DNA from 3 places in the Shewanella alkalitolerans genome. Region 2 is predicted to be linked to each of the others. Evidence: predicted binding sites of a transcription regulator. Region 2 holds the regulator's gene; each other region holds the start of a gene.
What was found. The regulator NrdR, encoded in region 2, represses ribonucleotide reductase genes. The targets are predictions, from matches to a motif close to AAACACNANATNTNGTGTTT.
Positions count from the first base shown of each region.

Region 1: nrdD (anaerobic ribonucleoside-triphosphate reductase) is a predicted target of NrdR. The motif match lies at 1,053-1,072, and genes of this name have one in related genera.
Region 3: nrdA (class 1a ribonucleoside-diphosphate reductase subunit alpha) is a predicted target of NrdR. The motif match lies at 1,010-1,029, and genes of this name have one in related genera.

Region 1 is NZ_CP080422.1:2,855,182-2,857,453, reverse strand. It holds gene K0J45_RS12600 (Rossmann-fold NAD(P)-binding domain-containing protein) at 116-853, shown strand; gene nrdD (anaerobic ribonucleoside-triphosphate reductase) at 1,104-2,272, shown strand, end outside.
Region 2 is NZ_CP080422.1:1,339,320-1,341,591, forward strand. It holds gene glyA (serine hydroxymethyltransferase) at 1-1,139, shown strand, start outside; gene nrdR (transcriptional regulator NrdR) at 1,264-1,737, shown strand; gene ribD (bifunctional diaminohydroxyphosphoribosylaminopyrimidine deaminase/5-amino-6-(5-phosphoribosylamino)uracil reductase RibD) at 1,775-2,272, shown strand, end outside.
Region 3 is NZ_CP080422.1:2,224,785-2,227,056, reverse strand. It holds gene K0J45_RS09950 (HAD family hydrolase) at 1-658, shown strand, start outside; gene nrdA (class 1a ribonucleoside-diphosphate reductase subunit alpha) at 1,161-2,272, shown strand, end outside.

The DNA of each region.
Region 1 (2,272 bases), 1.5 Mb from region 2:
AAATAAACGGCTAACATTCCCTAAGGCTTGTCTCTTTAGGAGTTCTGGCTAGGAGCTTTGGCCTGGTTTTTGCTGCTTGTAGGGATATTTCTCTGCAGTAGTCGAAAAATTGACAATGAATTCAATTAGCCAGGCCATTAATGGTTCACAAGCCAATCTGATTGCCAACAGCTATGGCCTAGATACACACGGCCAAGAAGCCCATGGCCCTGATACACAGGGTCAGCACACACGCGATGTCGACGGCTCATCGGCCAGTGACAAGGTGACCCTGTCAAATCAAGCCTCCAAGACGAAAACGACAGGCCCAGATATTCCTCAGGAGGCGGTATTTCTCTCGGCAAGGGCGGAGCGGGCGCAGAAGATAGAGGCGATGGCCAAAGACTTCTTCTCCAAGGGGCAGTTTGGTATCGGTGATATTCCCAAGTTAATTCAGCGTCTGCATCAGGACGGCATCTTATCAGAAAGTCAGCTCAATCGTCTGAGTCAGGCGGGCTTTGAGATCCCAAGGGGCGATGGCTCGCAGCCGTCGCTGCTCGACTTTATCGCCAGCCAGCGCGAGCAGCTCAAGGAGAGTAAGCCCGATAGCGTGATGATTGCCATGCTCGATGACGCCGAGTCTGTGCTCAAGCAGATGGACAGCCTCGACACTCAGGGACTGAACCAGAAGGCGGCGCGGGTATCGGCCCAGCTGTCGGTGTTTGTACAGGGCGATAACGGTCTGACGAGCAGAGACAAGGAGATGTGGCAGGCGCTTAAATCCACCATGCAATTGGCCGCCGCATCGGGAAGTTCGCAACAGGCTTCCGGGCAATTACAGCGTTATCTGGCACTATCTAAACGAATTACGTAATTTATTCACAGTTTGTCCCATTTTTATCCCGCATCTAGCTCCCTTTGCCGACTGGGTCAAGGCAAGTTTTAACGATAAGTGGCCCAGTTGGCAGTAATCTTGTGTCACAAAATTCCATCCGCAAATTAATGATCTGGATCAAGGTACTTGAGCCTAACTTGTAGCTTAATGCGCTACATATTGTGTTCATCGTCTATATTAACACTATATATGGTGTTAATTTGGCCGTTACTTGAGGAGATATTGAACAATGCCAGTGGTTATTAAGCGGGATGGTTACCGCACGCCTTTTGACGAAACAAGGATTCGAGATGCAGTGGTTGCTGCAGCAAGTTCGGCAGGTATTGATGATGTTGCCTATGCCACCGAGGTGGCCTTACAAGTACGCCAGTCGGTGGCCGAGCTCGAGCAGGTGGATATTCACGACCTGCAAGATGCGGTAGAAAATCAGTTGATGGAAGGCCCCTACAAGCAACTCGCCAGGGTCTATATCGAGTATCGCCACGACAGGGATATTCATCGTGAGTTGAGCAGCCGTCTCAACCGCGAGATCCGTGGCTTGGTTGAGCAGAGCAATGCGGCGCTGCTGAACGAGAACGCCAACAAAGATTCCAAGGTGATCCCGACCCAGCGTGATCTGCTGGCGGGCATTGTGGCCAAACACTATGCTACACGCCATATTCTGCCTAAGGATGTGGTGGCGGCCCATGAGTCGGGTGAGATCCATTATCACGATCTCGACTATGCGCCTTTCTTCCCCATGTTTAACTGTATGCTGATCGATCTGGCCGGTATGTTGACCCATGGCTTCAAGATGGGTAACGCCGAGATCGAGACCCCTAAGTCTATCTCTACCGCCACGGCGGTAACGGCGCAGATCATCGCCCAGGTGGCCAGCCATATCTATGGCGGCACCACCATCAACCGTATCGACGAGGTGCTCGCGCCTTTCGTCGCCAAGAGCTATGACAAGCACTATCAGGTCGCGTTGACCTGGGGGATCACAGACGCCAAGGCCTTTGCCACGGCGCAGACAGAGAAAGAGTGTCACGACGCCTTCCAGTCGCTGGAGTATGAGGTCAACACCCTGCACACCGCCAACGGCCAGACGCCTTTTGTCACCTTCGGCTTCGGCCTAGGCACCTCCTGGGAGTCGCGCCTCATTCAGTCATCCATGATGAAGGTGCGCATGACTGGCCTGGGTAAGAACCGTAAGACGGCGGTCTTCCCTAAGTTGGTCTTCGCCATTCGCGACGGCATCAACCATAAGGCGGGCGACTGCAACTATGATATCAAGCAGATGGCGCTCAAGTGTGCGTCGATGCGCATGTACCCCGATATTCTCAACTATGAACAGGTCGAAAAGGTCACCGGCTCCTTTAAGACGCCTATGGGTTGTCGCAGCTTCCTCGGTACCTA
Region 2 (2,272 bases):
CCTCTCCTCGCGTGATGGAGGCTCAAGGTTCTCAGCTGACTAACAAGTACGCCGAAGGCTATCCTGGCAAGCGTTACTACGGTGGTTGTGAACATGTCGACATCGTTGAGAACCTGGCCATCGAACGCGCCAAGGAACTTTTCGGTGCGACCTATGCTAACGTTCAGCCTCACTCCGGCTCACAGGCTAACAGCGCAGTCTACATGGCGCTACTGCAACCAGGCGATACCGTTCTGGGTATGAACCTGGCTCACGGCGGTCACCTGACGCACGGCTCTCCAGTAAACTTCTCTGGTAAGCTGTACAACATAGTTCCTTACGGCATCGACGAGTCTGGCAAGATCGACTATGACGAGATGGAGCGTCTGGCTGTAGAGCACAAGCCTAAGATGATGATCGGTGGTTTCTCTGCCTATTCTGGTATCGTTGACTGGGCGCGTATGCGTGAAATCGCCGACAAGATTGGCGCTTACCTGTTTGTCGACATGGCGCACGTTGCAGGCCTTATCGCCGCCGGTGTCTATCCAAACCCAGTGCCACACGCACACGTGGTAACTTCTACTACTCACAAGACCCTAGCCGGTCCTCGCGGCGGTATTATCCTGTCTGCGGCGAACGATGAAGACCTGTACAAGAAGCTGAACTCTGCGGTATTCCCAGGTGGTCAGGGTGGTCCTTTGATGCACGTTATCGCCGGTAAGGCGGTGGCCTTCAAGGAAGCACTGTCTCCTGAGTTCAAGGAATACCAACAGCAGGTAGTAGTTAACGCTAAGGCGATGGCTAACACCTTCATCGAGCGTGGTTTCGATGTGGTTTCTGGCGGCACCGAAAACCACCTGTTCCTGCTGGATCTGATCGCTAAAGATATCACAGGTAAAGATGCCGATGCGGCGCTGGGCCGTGCCAACATCACGGTAAACAAGAACTCAGTACCTAACGACCCACGTTCACCTTTCGTGACCTCAGGCCTGCGTATCGGTTCGCCAGCCATCACACGTCGTGGCTTCAAAGAAGCTGAAGCGGTTGAGCTGACCAACTGGATCTGTGATGTGTTAGATGACATCAACAACGAAGCCACTATCGAGCGCGTGAAGAACCAGGTGCTTGAATTGTGCGCTAAGTTCCCTGTTTACGGTTAACCTTAAGGGGTAAATCGGGTAAACTCCGATGGCCGCTACTGATTTAATATTGGTAGCGGCCATTTTTGTATCTATTTCAAGGGAAAGCTCCCCAAGATACCGATTAGCATTTGCTGGAGGCTCAATGCATTGTCCGTTTTGCAGCGCAACTGACACTAAGGTGATCGATTCTCGTTTGGTGGCCGATGGTCATCAGGTACGTCGTCGCCGCGAGTGTCTGCTTTGCCACGAGAGATTTACCACCTTCGAAGGCGCCGAGCTGGTGATGCCGCGAGTGGTTAAACAAGATGGCAGTCGCCAACCCTTCGACGAAGACAAGCTGCGCGGCGGCATGCTGAGGGCGGTCGAGAAACGCCCGGTGTCGATGGACGAAATAGAGCAGGCGCTAAGCAAGATCAAGTCGACCCTTAGAGCCACGGGCGAGCGCGAAGTGACCTCTAAGATGATAGGTAACCTGATGATGGAACACCTGGTCAATCTCGACAAGGTGGCCTATATCCGTTTCGCCTCGGTTTACCGCGCCTTCGAAGATGTCTCCGAGTTCGGCGAGGCGATTGCCAAATTGCAAAACGATAAGAGCAAGTCGGGTAAGTCGTAATCGATGCGTATCGGGCTTCCCCAATTATTCTCAAGAGATGGCGATGAGCATGGCCTGGTCCAAATTTGATTCCCAGATGATGGCGCGCGCCATTAAGTTGGCCCGCAAGGGGCAATACACCACAAGTCCCAACCCTAATGTCGGCTGTGTAATAGTCCAAGGGGAGACCTTGGTGGGCGAAGGATTTCATATCGCCGCCGGCGGCCCTCACGCCGAGGTGCATGCCCTGCGCATGGCTGGCGATAAGGCCAAAGGCGCCACCGCCTATGTAACCTTAGAGCCCTGTAGCCACTATGGCCGCACGCCGCCCTGCGCCGAGGCGCTGATCAAGGCAGAGGTGGCCCGCGTCGTGGTGGCGGTGACCGACCCTAATCCTCAGGTGTCTGGCCGTGGCATCAAGATGCTCCAAGATGCAGGCATTGAGGTCGAGGTGGGTCTGCACCAGGAAGAGGCCGCAGCACTTAACCCAGGTTTTATGAAGCGGATGCGCAGCGGCCTGCCTTGGGTCGGCATCAAGCTTGCCGCCAGCTTGGAT
Region 3 (2,272 bases), 890 kb from region 2:
TAGGCCAATAAAAGGAGTGCTGTTTGATCTCGATGGCACCCTAGTGGATACGGCGCCGGATCTCGTGCTGGCGCTCAATCTGGCGCTAAAAGACTTTGGGCTGCCGAGCCAACATCTGGAAGATATTCGCTATGCGGCTTCCCATGGCAGCCTGGCATTAGTTAACGCCGCCCAGCCTCATCTTAATGATGAGGAAAAAGCGGCCATCCAGCAGGCGCTGCTTGAGCACTACCATAATGTTAACGGCCAAGAGGCCAAGCTTTTCGATGGCATGAGTGCCCTGCTCGAGCACCTCAGCGGCCAGCAGATCCCCTTCGGGGTGGTCACCAATAAGGCGGCGCGCTTTGCGCGGCCTTTGCTGCACAGACTCGCGTTAGCCAACAAGATGCCGGCCATCATCAGCGGCGACTCCACCACTCAGAGTAAACCCCATCCTGCGCCCATGCGTCTGGCAGCGTCGCAAATTGGCGTCAGCTGCCAAGGAATTCTCTACCTAGGCGATGCCAAACGTGACCTAGAGGCGGCTCGCAATAGCGACATGCTGGGGGGCATCGCCCATTGGGGTTATATTGGAAACAATGATCAGGCGCACCTCTGGCCGCACGACTTTGGCTTCGACACCCCGGTATCCGTGCTTGAACTCCTAAGACAGGGCTAAGTGGCGGTTAAGTCGTGCATAAGTCACGGTTAAGTCACAATTAAATGAGATGCATCACGTGCTCTGGAGCTAGGGCGTGTGACACATCAGTAAAAAGTCGTCGAAGCTGAGATCGCGATCCTTTTTCGACGCAAAAAGATCCCGGGGATCTGGCCAATATTTTAGCTTTCATGATAGGGCGAATCAGTCGCCTAAAACTTGACCCGCCGGTGCTATCGTAATTGAAAACAAGGGTTAAAGGTAAGCCGTTACTAACCCTTTGGTTTACCCCCAAGATATCCACAACTTGTCCCCTAAAAACCCGCTTGCAATATCCCACCAACCTCACTATCTTGTATCCTATAAAAGAAAAAACACCATATCTTGTGTATGGGCGGCGGTCGAAGCCACTAGAACTGCAGTAGTGCTCAGGTACTTTTTTTACATCTTCGATTGTTTTTACATGGAAACGTAGGGCGGAGTTTTCCCCTCCCAGCGATATTTAATTCAAGGCTTATCTTCAATGAACAGCAATATGCAAGTCACGAAGCGCAGTGGCGAACGTGAAACCATCGATCTCGATAAGATCCACCGAGTGATCACTTGGGCGGCCAAAGGACTGAATAACGTCTCAGTATCGGAAGTCGAATTACGTTCACACCTTCAGTTCTATGATGGAATCCCAACTGAAGCGATCCACGAAACCATTATTAAGGCCGCTGCCGACCTTATCTCGCCAGAGTCACCAGACTACCAGTTCCTCTCTGCACGTCTGGCCATCTTCCACCTGCGTAAGAAAGCCTTTGGTCAATTTGAGCCGCCTTCGCTTTACGACCATGTGGTGAAGTTGGTCGAGCTAGGTAAATATGACACGCATATTCTGAACGACTATAGCCGCGAAGAGTTAGACACGCTCGACAGCTATATCGATCACTGGCGCGACATGAACTTCTCTTATGCCGCTGTTAAGCAGTTGGAAGGTAAGTACCTGGTTCAAAACCGTGTGACTCACGAAGTCTACGAGAGTGCGCAATTCCTCTATATTCTGGTAGCGGCTTGTCTGTTCGCCAACTACCCGAGAGAGACGCGTCTTCAGTACGTTAAAGATTTCTATGACGCGACCTCGACCTTTAAGATCTCGCTACCGACACCTATCATGTCAGGTGTGCGTACACCTACTCGTCAGTTCAGCTCTTGCGTACTGATCGAGTGTGGCGACAGCTTAGACTCAATCAATGCGACCGCCTCTTCTATCGTGAAGTATGTGTCACAACGTGCAGGCATAGGGGTCAACGCAGGTCGTATTCGCGCGCTGGGCAGCCCAATTCGCGGCGGCGAGGCATTCCACACAGGTTGTCTGCCTTTCTATAAGTATTTCCAGACAGCGGTGAAGTCTTGCTCACAAGGCGGCGTTCGCGGCGGCGCGGCAACCCTCTTCTACCCTATGTGGCACCTGGAAGTTGAGTCTCTGCTGGTACTTAAGAACAACCGCGGCGTAGAAGACAACCGTATCCGTCACCTGGACTATGGCGTGCAGCTGAACAAGCTGATGTACCAACGTCTTATTCAGGGCGGCATGATCACCCTATTCAGTCCATCAGACGTTCCAGGCCTGTACGATGCCTTCTTCGAAGA